DNA from 3 places in the Cytobacillus sp. FSL R5-0377 genome. Region 3 is predicted to be linked to each of the others. Evidence: predicted binding sites of a transcription regulator. Region 3 holds the regulator's gene; each other region holds the start of a gene.

Region 1 (4,290 bases), 1.4 Mb from region 3:
GAAGAGGGATGTGTAGAGTCGGTTATCGGGGAAATTGAGAAATGGCTGAATTCAGTGAATGATAAAGGTTTATAAAATAAAAGCTGTTTTCGGAATGTTTGCTGCTTTTTCATAACTTGTTTAATTTGCTGAGTTGATTATCAACGGACAGCATTGAAGCGAAAAACAATTAATTTATACGAAAAGGGCCTTAAAGAAGAGCCATAAAAAAAGAGAGCCGGTTATGAATTCCGGCTCTTTGTCATCTTATTTGCGTAGTGAATTAATCACAATTATTCCGTTTTCCAGCTCAGCCTGTAAATGACTATTACCGCCATGGTCAATGATGAAATCTGCAATTTTGTCCTCAAGCTCATCCTGGATAATTCTTCTCAATGGCCTTGCGCCAAAATCAGGGTGATACCCGTCTTCTGCTAATTTCTCCTTAACTTCCTGCGCAACAGTCAATTCAAGCTCCTGATCATTTAATGTTTTCTGCAGATCATTGAGCATGATATCGACTATTTCTAATAAATGTTCTTTTTCCAATGCTTTAAATTCAATAATGCCATCAAAACGATTCAAGAATTCCGGCTTAAAGAAGCTGCCGAGCGAATCCAGAATATTTGAATCTTTGACGGCATCAGCTGCGCCAAATCCAACATGGATTTCTTTATGCCCAACACCTGCGTTGCTTGTCATAATAATAACTGTATCTTTAAAGCTGACAGTACGGCCCTGGCTATCTGTCAGGCGCCCATCCTCCAGAATTTGAAGGAACATGTGCTGTACATCTGGATGTGCTTTTTCTATCTCATCAAGCAGGATAATGCTGTACGGATTTCTGCGGACCTTTTCTGTCAGCTGTCCTGCTTCTTCATGTCCAACATATCCGGGAGGGGAACCGATAATTTTAGACACGCTGTGCTTTTCCATATATTCACTCATATCAAGCCTGATCATGCTGTCTTTTGAGCCGAACAGCTCCTCCGCAAGTGTTTTGGTTAATTCAGTTTTCCCAACACCTGTCGGCCCGACAAATAGGAAAGATCCAATTGGGCGGTGCTTGGATTTAAGTCCTGCACGGCTTCTGCGGATGGCTTTTGCAACTTTACGAACTGCTTCCGGCTGTCCAATTACATTTTGAGCAAGATTTTCCTCAAGGTTTTTCATTTTTTTCTGTTCATTTTCGGCTAATTTGCCGACCGGAATTCCCGTTTTCTTCTCGATGATCTCCTGAATAAGACTAGTTTCAATAACTGGCCTTTCAGCTTTGTTTTCTCCGTTTAATGCCTGCTGGAGTTTTAGTTCCTCTTCACGGAGTTTTGCAGCTTCTTCATATTTTTCTTCTTTTAATACAAGTTCCTTCTGCCTGCTGATTTCATTCAGCTGTTTCTCAATATTTTCTGCCGGAATATATCCTGACTGAAGATTCATTTTTGAACCTGCTTCATCCATTAAATCAATGGCTTTATCAGGAAGGAATCTGTCCTGAATATAGCGGCTTGACAGCTGTACACACGCTCTTATGGCGTCTTCTGTAAAAGAAACATCATGATAATCCTCATATTTTTGTTTCAGCCCCATCAAGATGTCATAGGTCTCATCAGCAGTCGGCTCATTTACATGAACAGGCTGGAATCTGCGTTCGAGAGCTGGATCCTTTTCAATTTGGCGGTATTCTTTCAATGTTGTAGCTCCTACTACTTGCAGTTCTCCCCTTGCAAGGGCAGGCTTCAGTATATTGCCGGCATCCATTGAACCTTCAGCTGACCCCGCTCCGACTAGCAGATGGATTTCATCAATAAAGAGAATAATATTCTTCCTAGTCTGAAGCTCTGAAATCAGCTGCTTCATTCGTTCCTCGAATTGGCCGCGAATGCCGGTATTTGCAACCAGGGATGCCACATCAAGCAAATAAACCTCTTTATTTAGAAGTTTCTTCGGGACCCGCCCCTCGGCAATATTAACCGCCAGCCCTTCGGCAATAGCTGTTTTACCTACTCCCGGTTCACCTATTAAGACCGGATTATTTTTACTTCTTCTATTTAAAATTTCCGTCACACGATTTATTTCTTCGTCCCGTCCGATGACTGGGTCAATTAAACCAGCTTTTGCAAGCTGTGTAAGATTTCGTCCGAATTGATCGATAAATCCGCCGTTCCCCTGATTGTGTCCCGGCGCTTCTTTTAAAGGCTTGAAGTTTTCATTTCCTTGGGATGATGCCATTTTTTTAAAGAAATCCTCTAAAGGCATTTGGCCAAAACCTGAAAAGCCGCTCAAAGCAGGCCCAAAGGAAGTAAGACTTTTTTGCTTTTCAGTTTGATAACAACTTTGGCAAAGGTTAATGTTTCGTTCATTTCCATTCACATTCAGTCTTAATTGTACGTTTGCTTCTTTTGATTGACATTTTTGACAAAGCATTTTGCATACCTCCATTAAAAATTTGGTCTGACTTTGACTATATTTGACCTTATACCGATATTATAATTTGACCTTCTTTGACTTTCAAGAGATTTGTTTTGGAATTTGTATCCAAAATGTAGTTTGCGTTTAAATGCAAAAAAGCTCGTCTTTGTTTGTATCAGACTACATATATTGGAAAGGAAGGAGGAGATTAAGTGAAGACGAATTGGGGGGCAGCTTTTCAGATCGCTGCCGTTTATGTGGGAACCGTGGTAGGCGCGGGCTTTGCCACTGGCAGGGAGATTGTAGAGTTTTTTTCCCGATTTGGTTTTATCGGTTTAATTGGGATACTTATGAGCGGTTATATCTTTATATTTCTCGGTTCCAAGTTAATGAGAATCTCTGCACAGATAAAAGCAGCATCCTACCAGGAATTAAATGAATATTTATTTGGAAGATTTTTTGGTTCTGCCATTAATATACTAATGCTGTTTATGCTGCTTGGTGTATGTGCAGTTATGCTGTCAGGTGCAGGAGCAGTGTTTGAGGAACAGATTGGCATCAGCAAGACTGCAGGATTGCTCGTAACGATAGGGTTAACGATCATTACAATGATAGTGGGCATACGCGGATTATTTGCTGTAAATACATTCGTTGTTCCAATGATGATTGCATTTAGCTTTATTTTATTATTTATTAGCATGAAGCTTCCTAATTTTGCAGAACAGGTTCTGTTTATCCCATATGCTGAAGATGGGTGGAAGGCGGTTGTGGCTCCGTTTTCTTATACTGCTCTGAATTTAACATTGTCGCAGGCTGTCCTGGTGCCTGTGGCTTCTGAAATAAATGATGACCGGACAATAAAATGGGGCGGATACCTTGGTGGTGCCGCATTGACACTCATTCTGCTATCCAGCCATTTAACACTTATGATGCTGCCGAATCTAGAGGCATATGATATCCCGATGGCCGCTATTGTAAAGACATTGGCATCTTCATTCTATTGGATTTTTGTGTTTGTCATCTATGGAGAGATTTTCACTTCTGTTATTGGGAATGTATTTGGCATCGAGAGACAGGTAAAAAAGCACTTTTCGGTGCCGAGTATTTTTATAGTGGGCTTTATCTTTGTAGTTTGTTACTTTATCAGTTTGATCAATTATGGAACGTTGCTTTCCTATTTATATCCGGTTTTTGGATATGTAAGTTTGACATTTATCATTCTTCTATGGATGAAGCCATTTGATGATGGAAGTAAGGGCAGAAAAGCCTGATAATAACAAAAAAGAGATCCGCTTTACATGGATCTCTTTCAAATTCCTATTATTCCTGGGGCTTCTCTTTCATAATGGTTTTCGCCATCTGCAGGAATGCATCCTCATGGTCAGCATCTTCCTTATTGAATAGAGTGAGCTTAAGTGATAAATCATCGTTTTTCACAAGGTAGGCTGAAACCTTCTCACCGTTTCCTTCTGCTCTCATCACAGACGCATCTTTGTAAAAATCATCTGAAGGAGCATTTGATGTCTGCACATTTTCGCTGACAGCTTCAAGCTGTGCTTTGGTGTTCTCTTCAATCATGTCCCAGTCTGCATCATCCGGAAGAAGTTCAATCCTCATGAATACTTGATCATTTTCGGAAAGGTACAGCACATCCTTATTTGGTTCCTCGGCAGTTAATTCATATGCTGGCAGAACGTAAATCGAATAATTTTGATTATCACTGTGTTTCAGAAAGGCAGTGTCTTCCTTCGTTTCACCATTAGCGGAATAAGACATATTCTGTTCCATTATTCTGATAACATTACCTTCTTCATTATTGCCACCTTCTGATGGCTCCTCTTTTTCACTTTGTTCTTGTCCATCCTGTCGTTCCGAAGCTGTTTCTTCTTCATTTTTTCCAGG
Region 2 (4,290 bases), 1.2 Mb from region 3:
AGCAGGATATTAAATACTTCAGGGTGAGCCTTCTCAATTTCATCAAGCAGGATTACTGAATATGGCTTTCTTCTGACAGCTTCTGTCAGCTGACCGCCTTCCTCATAACCTACATACCCCGGAGGAGCGCCTATCAATCTTGATACAGCGTGTTTTTCCATATATTCGGACATATCAATTCTAATTATTTGTTCTTCGCTATCGAACAATGACTGTGCAAGTGCCTTAGCTAACTCTGTCTTTCCCACTCCGGTTGGACCCAGGAAGATAAAGGAACCAATGGGGCGGTTCGGATCTTTAATTCCTGCTCTGGCTCTCAGGACAGCATCTGACACCAGCTGTACCGCCTCATCCTGGCCAATTACTCGTTCTTGAAGGATGCTTTCAAGGCGAAGGAGCTTTTCACGTTCTCCTTCAACAAGTTTAACCACGGGAATACCAGTCCATCTTGCCACTATGCCAGCAATTTCTTCTTCTGTGACTTCCTCTCTCAGCAGCCTGTCCCCTTGATTCTCATTAACGGCTTGTTCTAGCTCTTTCAATTCCTTTTCCATAGCAGGAATTCTTCCATGGCGAAGTTCCGCAGCTTTATTCAAGTCATAATTATTTTCGGCCTCATCCAGTTCGCGGCGCATTATCTCCAGCTGCTCCCGCTTTTCCTGGACTTTTTGGATTCCTTCTTTTTCAAGCTGCCATTTTGCTTTCATGCTATTTGCCTGATCTTTTAGTTCGGCAAGTTCTTTTTGGAGGTCTCCTAGTCTCTGCTTGCTTGCTTCATCACTTTCTTTTCTTAGTGCAGCTTCTTCTATTTCCAGCTGCATGACCCTTCTTGTAACCTCATCAAGCTCGGATGGCATTGAATCAATCTCCGTCCTTATCATTGCACAGGCTTCGTCCACCAGGTCAATAGCCTTATCGGGAAGGAATCTATCTGTAATATACCTGTCTGATAATGTTGCGGCAGCCACTAAAGCACGATCGTGGATGTTGACTCCATGATGAATTTCAAAGCGCTCCTTCAGTCCTCTGAGAATGGAGATTGTATCCTCTGCATCCGGCTCCTGCACTAATACCTGCTGAAAACGCCGTTCGAGGGCAGGATCTTTTTCAATATATTTGCGATGCTCTTCAAGTGTGGTAGCTCCAATACAATGCAATTCGCCTCTTGCAAGCATAGGCTTCAGCATATTCCCAGCATCCATTGCTCCTTCTGTCTTGCCCGCTCCCACGATTGTATGCAGCTCGTCAATAAAAAGAAGAATTCTGCCTTCGCTTTTCTTTATCTCATTTAATACAGCTTTTAGTCTTTCTTCGAATTCCCCCCGGAATTTGGCCCCTGCAATCAAGGAGCTCATATCAAGTGCAAAAATGGTTTTATCCTTGAGGCCCTCAGGTACATCCTTACGTACAATTCTCTGTGCCAGTCCTTCAACAATAGCTGTCTTGCCTACCCCCGGTTCCCCTATCAGCACTGGATTATTTTTTGTTTTTCTTGAAAGGATGCGAATGACATGCCTGATTTCGCTATCCCGCCCTATTACAGGATCTACTTTTCCCTGCTTGACCTCTGCAACAAGATCTCTTCCATATTTTTTTAAAGCCTCATATGTTGATTCCGGATTTTGCGATGTCACCCTCTGATTCCCCCTAATTTCCTTAATCGCCTGCTCCACTTGTTCCTGATTGATTCCGTATGTCTTTAAAACAGCTGCAGTTTCAGAATCCGCTGATGCAGCAGCTTGGAATACATGCTCTACTGACATGAAATCATCCTGATAAATTTTCATTTTATTTTCTGCTTCTGCCAGCAGCCGCTGCAGTTTACCGGTTATATACAGTTTTCCTTGTTCCGTTCCCGAACCGGATACTTGCGGTTTCTTTCTCATTGCTTCCTGCATTTTATCAAGAAAGAAATCGGCCGGAATCTCCATTTTTGACAGAATTAATGAAACAAGGCTGTTTTCCTGCTCCAGTAAAGCCAGGAATAAATGGGCTTCATCCACCTCCTGATGCTGCTCACGGACAGCTATGGACTGTGCATTCATTAACCCTTCCTGAAGCCGTTCTGTCATCCGATTTATATCCATTATGGAACCTCCCTTTTTGACCTTTTTTGACCTTTTATTTTATTATAATTCAATCTTTTCATATGTAAAGTTTTCAGCTATTACCATATCCAAAAAGCCATCCGCAAATGGGATGGCTCTATTTCTTATTTCCCCATTTTCCAGTTAATTAATCAGAATCAGGGCTTTCTTTTATATGTCCAAATGCGGTTATGATTGGATGTTTCCGGGAATTGATCTCCAGCTCTCATTTTAAGCATTTGCGGATTATTGACGTTGCTTCCCGTTTCGCCAATTTCTATATAAATTCCATTATTAGGCGCTTTCTGGCCAGGCTTAAATTGTCTATTTTGCCCCATGCCCAATACCTCCTTTAATCGTAAATCACTTATTATTATTTCCACTCTTGCATCTCTCATGAGGGAAACTATTGGCAGTCATTTAAAGCATGGAAAAAGAATTCTGCCTTCATGTTTATTTGAAACGGAGGGATTGTGCGGGTTTATTTGCGGCTGATTTTCTGACATTCCTAAATACTGAATTTGGGGATAAATTCAGGAACTTACTGAGCCTATCCTTTTTCTACCCGGCACAGGAAATTGCCCAGCATTTATTCGGGCTTATATAGGGTATATTGTGAGGCTGATACAAAGCGGTGGTGCATAGGATCCTAACCTGAATAGGCCTTGACGTATACCACAGCCTTTTTCGCCCATTTCACTGAAATGGATTGTAAATATTATGGATAAGTCATCCTGAAGTATTTTTGTGATTTATTGTTATGCTTTTGGACCTCTTGTGTTATTCTCATCTTACTAACAAGGCCTTCTCAACAACTGAGAAGGCCTTGTTCATTATTATAATATCTCTGAAAGAATGGCTTTTTGTACGTGAAGTCTGTTTCCAGCCTGCTGAAACACGGCAGAGTTTTTTCCATCAATGACCTCCGCTGTAACTTCCTCACCGCGATGGGCAGGGAGACAATGCAAAAAGACATAATCTTTTTTGGCTTTTTGGACAAGATATTCATTAACCTGAAAATCAGCAAAGTCTTTGAGCCTTTTGTCATTTTCAGCTTCCTGGCCCATGCTCGTCCATACATCTGTATAGATGGCATCAGCATTAGCAGAGGCTTCTTCAGGTTTGGATGTGATGATTACCTTTGAACCGCTTAATTCAGCAAACTCCAATGATTGGTTAAGCACACCTTGGTCAGGCTCATACCCTTCAGGACAGGCAATCGTGATATTTACCCCCATCTTGGCAGAAGCAATCATTAGAGAATGTGCCACATTATTGCCATCACCTACATATACCAGATTTTGTCCTTTTAACTCTCCATTTTTCTCTTCGAGTGTAAGGAGATCGGCAAGAGCCTGGCATGGATGATATAGATCTGTTAGGCCGTTAATAACCGGAATGTCTGCATGATATGCGAGTTCCTGGATCTTATCATGGGAGAACGTTCGGATCATAATTGCATCAACGTACTGTGAAAGCACTTTAGCTGTATCCGCAATGCTTTCTCCTCTTCCAAGCTGCAGATCCTGGCTATTTAAATATAAGGCATGCCCCCCAAGCTGCAGCATTCCAGCTTCAAAGGAAACTCTAGTGCGGGTAGATGACTTTTCAAAAATCATGCCAAGAATTTTGCCTTTTAGGATAGAAGTTTCTGCCCCTTGCAGATGAGCTTCCTTTAATTGCTTTGCTTTTTCCAAAAGTCCCTTTATTTCGTCTGCAGTAAAGTCGGCAAGTGTTAGAAGGTCCTTTCCTTTTATATTTAAGCCCTTTTTCGCTTCCTGAATTGAAATCATATAACGCCCACTTCCTTTTCTCCCATATTATGTTTTGCGCCCTGCCAATCTTCAATGGAATTAACATCCCACTCGCCTGCTGTCATCGATTTTAATAAGGCAATAAGCGTTTCCTTCTCACTGAAAGTCAAAATTCTGTTTTTTGTTCCCATTTCTCTCATTTTTTTATCTGCTTCACTCATTCCGGGATTATATAAAGCAAAGGTTTCCTGAGCACTCCAGTCCATATTGTCTTGAGTCAGAAGAACCGGCACAGCTTTCACCTGATTAATATAATGTGTTAATTCGTCTGTATTTGAAGAATTTGCTATTACAATACATTTGCCCTTAACACCATTCAAGCTGGCATGGAAGGACTTTCTGACAGCTTCCTCATAATTTGGTGCCAGCGAAATGCCCTCACCTGTAGA
Region 3 (4,290 bases):
GATCTTCCATTTTTAATCTTTCCCTGATTAGTGAAGCTCTGCGGATATCGCGTTCATGCGGTCTGAGCGGCCCGCCTGCATATTGCTGCAGGAAGCCTGGCTGTGTCAGAATCATCAGCTCATTTAATATATTTTTTGATATGTTTTGAATGTACTTCATATCAATCCCCAGGCGAACATCAGACAGGCATTGTGCTGCTTCCTTTGATTCAATGATTCGGCTGTTTGATAAAATGCCATAAGAGCGGAAGACTCTATCTTCTAATTGTATGTTAGAAGTCTTTGCTAATGCTTCCCTTGCCGATCTTTCCTGAGAAATCAGCTGACTGACAACGCTTTTCAGATCCTCGGCGATATCCTCTTCTGACTTTCCGAGAGTAATCTGATTGGACACCTGAAAGATGTTACCTAAAGCTTCGCTGCCTTCCCCGTAAATTCCTCTAACAACTAAACCTAACTGGTTAATTGCCGGAATAATCCGGTTCATTTGCTGTGTGAGAACGAGGCCAGGCAAATGCATCATAACCGATGCCCTGAGCCCTGTTCCTACATTTGTAGGGCAGCTTGTTAAAAAGCCAATATCTTCATTAAATGCATAATCGGCTTCTTCCTCCAGCCAATCATCTATTTCATTCGCCATATTTAAGGCTTCAGAGAGCTGAAACCCCGGAAACAGACATTGAATCCTTATATGGTCTTCTTCATTAATCATGATGCTGACTTCTTCATTCTCAGAAAGAAGGCAGGCACCATGAGTTGAATTCTCAGCAAGATGGGGGCTGATCAGATGCTTTTCCATCAGCACTCTTTTTTGAAGAGGCTGAAGATTATCCATTAATAAAAGCTCCATTTCCCCAAGTTTTGAAAAAGGAGAATGCTCCACCCTAGCCTTTATTTTTTTAATGATTGCTTCTGCTTCTTCATTAGAAAATAAAGTAGGGAATTTATATTGCTTTATATTGCGGGCGAGTCTGATTCTTGAACTTAACACAATATCGGAATCAGGTCCTTCAGCACTCATCCAGGAGCTGATAGCTTGATTGATAAAACGTTCCAGCGACAAGCTTACTCCCCTCCCTTTTGATCGGCATTGAGCTGTTTTTCCAGCTTTCTAATTTCGTCTCTCAATTCTGCCGCTCTCTCAAACTCTTCTTTGGAAATCATTTCTTTTATGAGATTTTTTAAATCCTCAATATTCCTGCGCAAATGAATGGTTCCCCCAATTCGTGCAGGAATTTTCCCGCTGTGTGAGGCATTTCCGCTGTGCAGCCTTCTAAGAATGGGATTCAGCTGATCTTTAAAAGTCTCATAGCAGCTGGCACATCCAAAACGGCCAACTTTTTTAAATTGCTGAAAGGTTAGGGAGCATTGCTCACACTGCAGAACCTTCTCCTGCTGAAAAGGATCCTGGCCCGATCCCTGAAAGGCAGGCTGAATATTCAAAAGGCCAGCAAGCAAATTATTTATTGAAAAACCGGACCCGCTGCCCAGCATAAACATTTCACCTTTTTCCTGCGCACATTTCTCGCAAAGATGAAACTCTGCTTTCTCGCCATTTACAACCTTTGTAAAGTGCAGCGTGGCCGGCCTTTGATTACATTCCTGACAAATCATGACTTCACCTCTCCAGCTCACTACTATTTATATTTTAAAGTGGTTAACATTGCCTTAAGCATTCTTGCCCTCAGCTCATCCCTGAATGGAAGGTCTATATATAGGACAGAACGGTCTATAACACTAAGCATTATTTTGGCTTCCCTGTTTGTTATAATCTCTTCTTCTACCAGACGGTAGATAACATTCTCTGCACTGCTCTGGGCAATTCTGCTCTGCACCAAAGATATTAACTGGTCAATCAAATCAGCATGGTCATAGGATTGGACTTTCATAATCCGGATGAAGCCCCCGCCTCCCCGCTTACTTTCTACTGCATATCCTTTTTCAATCGTAAAACGGGTGTTGATCACATAATTGATCTGAGAAGGAACACATTGGAATTTGTCAGCAATTTCGCTTCTTTTAATTTCCACGATTTCCCTTTCGCTTTTCTCCAAAACCTGTTTGAGATAATTTTCAATTATGTCGGATATATTCCTCACCAGGCCTCCCCCTATCTGACTTTGACTATATTTGACATTAATTATACATGATTTATGTAATTTCTTGCAATTGGCGGGTACTAATAATTTTCCCCCATTTTTTGACTTCCCAAACCTGAAAATGGAAGTTAATGTCGATAACAATATATTTTTGATTAGGCGGGTTTGTGCTTGGATGGGAGAAGATTTTTATGGAGGGGTGGATTATGCTGGTCGGAGCTTTCTGCACGTGCGCAGTTTTTGGATTTTCTGAAGCGGGGTTTGCTGGGGAATTTATCTGGCAGGTTTGGGGATTTATCTTACATGACTGTGAATTTATCTAACAAGATTTTGGATTTATCGAGCAGGTTTTGGAGTTTATCTCGTATTTGGGGAGGTTATCTTTAAAGAGAACGGATTTGAATTTTAAAATATATGAAGAAATAAGGTGTGGCACATATATTTTGGTTCTGGCACCTATATGTCTGAAAGCTGCGCTTAAAATGAAAAAGCTGCAGATATACTGCGCAAAGTGGCACATATAGGTGTAATTCCTTTTAAACTGCAGTCCAAATTTATTTTTCTGATCGCAAAATCTTTCAAACATACAAAAATAGGGCACCCATCAGGTTCTTTTTTGAGTAGGTTATCCTTTTTTGGTGGGTGAACCTCTGAATAAGCCTGTAATAGTCGAGGTTATATGAAGGAGAGAGGTTTTAATCAGTGTTATTTTATTGGTTTCGGCTTCAGATGGTATCTAGCATGTTCTGGGTTTTATCTAACATAAATTTGAATTTATCTAGCACACTTTGAAGTTTATCTAACATTTAGCACTATTTATCTTTAGAGAGAACAGCTTTGAATTTTAAACCAGACGGAGAATAAGGTGTGGCACATAAAAGTTTGTTCTGGCACCTATATGTCTGAAAGCGGCACATTTGCTGCGCAAAGTGGCACATATAGGTATAATTCCTTTTAAACTAAAGCCCAAATTTTTTTCTGATCGCTCCTTCATACACACAAAAAAGAGCACCCATCAGGTGCTCTCAGACTGTCGACAAACTCAATGAAAATTGAGCTTGTCTGCAGTCTTTCTTACGATTAGTCAAGCACCTTTAAACCGTTAATTTATTTTCTGTATAAATGAATCCCCTTCAACGTTGTGTTTGAAGAGGGGCCAGATTTATAGGTATACCTAATAGGCCTAGTGATTTCGCGTTTTTTAACTAGACCTGCCTTTGTGGTATTATGTACTAAACTATGATTGGGTGGCTAACCGGAAGTCATAGTTCATATTGTGTGTAATAAGGTGGAAGATAATCTTCAAAAGCTTATTCACACAGGCAATGGATGCAACCTTATGGCACTTGTTATAGGGTTGCGTTTTTAATTTATCGTAATAATCAACAATATGGTTTTGACTGAAACGGCGTAGTTTAATCATGTTCTGGATAATGATAAAAAGGAGCTTACGTAAATGCTTATTGCCACGTTTATTAATCTTGTCCTTGTAAAAGGTTTTACCTGATTGGTAACGGCGAATATCAATACCAGCGTATGCGTTTAGCTGCTTATTGTTTTCAAAACGTCTAATATCCCCTATTTCTGCCATTAGACGTACTGCGGTGTTTGAGCCAATCCCCGGGAAACTGAGGAGAATATGGTATTCAGCCCGGCTTTCTGCTAGTTGCGCCATGTCCTCGATACACCTTTCTTTCATGGATAGGAGTTCCTGGTAACGCCTAGCGTAAGATATCAGCTGGCTACACAGGACATCGGTTGACGAAACGGCAGGAAATGATAAATGCGCTGCTTCAAGCAATTGAGTAGCTTTTTTTTCAGCCCTTGCGGTAGAAATATTCTTATCAGTGTTTGTCCGGATTTTGTTCTTTATAACCGTTTTTGAATGTTGGAGCACCAAGTCTGGATGTGGGTACAATTGAACAATATTGAGGAATAGCTCTGATTTGGTTGTAAAGATTTTTTCCAGTTCCGGAAAGGTTAGCTGAATAACTTTATGCATGCGGTTGCGTGTTACGGATAACTCGTCATCAAGTTCACTGTAAAATCGGGATAGCGACTTCAATTGGAGAAAAAGATCTTCTGTGCCATTTCGATTAGTCCTTTGCGTTGAAAAGTGGGTAAGGGCAAGTTGGTGGGCATCACTCTTATCCGTTTTGTGGATCCTCAAGGAGTCGCACTGGAGCTTAGC

What was found. The regulator CtsR, encoded in region 3, represses protease genes until heat stress. The targets are predictions, from matches to a motif close to ATGGTCAATAAAGGTCAAACA.
Region 1: a site for CtsR is predicted at 2,468-2,488, ahead of NSQ49_RS04690 (ATP-dependent Clp protease ATP-binding subunit). Genes of this name have one in related genera too.
Region 2: a site for CtsR is predicted at 2,101-2,121, ahead of clpB (ATP-dependent chaperone ClpB). Genes of this name have one in related genera too.

The regions. Positions count from the first base shown of each region.
Region 1 is NZ_JBBORA010000001.1:946,114-950,403, reverse strand. Features, by position in the region: gene NSQ49_RS04695 (M3 family oligoendopeptidase) at 1-75, shown strand, start outside; gene NSQ49_RS04690 (ATP-dependent Clp protease ATP-binding subunit) at 247-2,403, opposite strand; gene NSQ49_RS04685 (YkvI family membrane protein) at 2,601-3,659, shown strand; gene NSQ49_RS04680 (hypothetical protein) at 3,709-4,290, opposite strand, start outside.
Region 2 is NZ_JBBORA010000001.1:1,148,603-1,152,892, forward strand. Features, by position in the region: gene clpB (ATP-dependent chaperone ClpB) at 1-2,087, opposite strand, end outside; gene NSQ49_RS05750 (YjzC family protein) at 2,246-2,425, opposite strand; gene argF (ornithine carbamoyltransferase) at 2,924-3,880, opposite strand; gene NSQ49_RS05760 (carbamoyl phosphate synthase large subunit) at 3,877-4,290, opposite strand, start outside.
Region 3 is NZ_JBBORA010000001.1:2,357,037-2,361,326, forward strand. Features, by position in the region: gene NSQ49_RS12185 (protein arginine kinase) at 1-1,063, opposite strand, end outside; gene NSQ49_RS12190 (UvrB/UvrC motif-containing protein) at 1,066-1,614, opposite strand; gene NSQ49_RS12195 (CtsR family transcriptional regulator) at 1,638-2,099, opposite strand; gene NSQ49_RS12200 (hypothetical protein) at 2,291-2,422, shown strand; gene NSQ49_RS12205 (IS110 family transposase) at 3,337-4,290, opposite strand, start outside.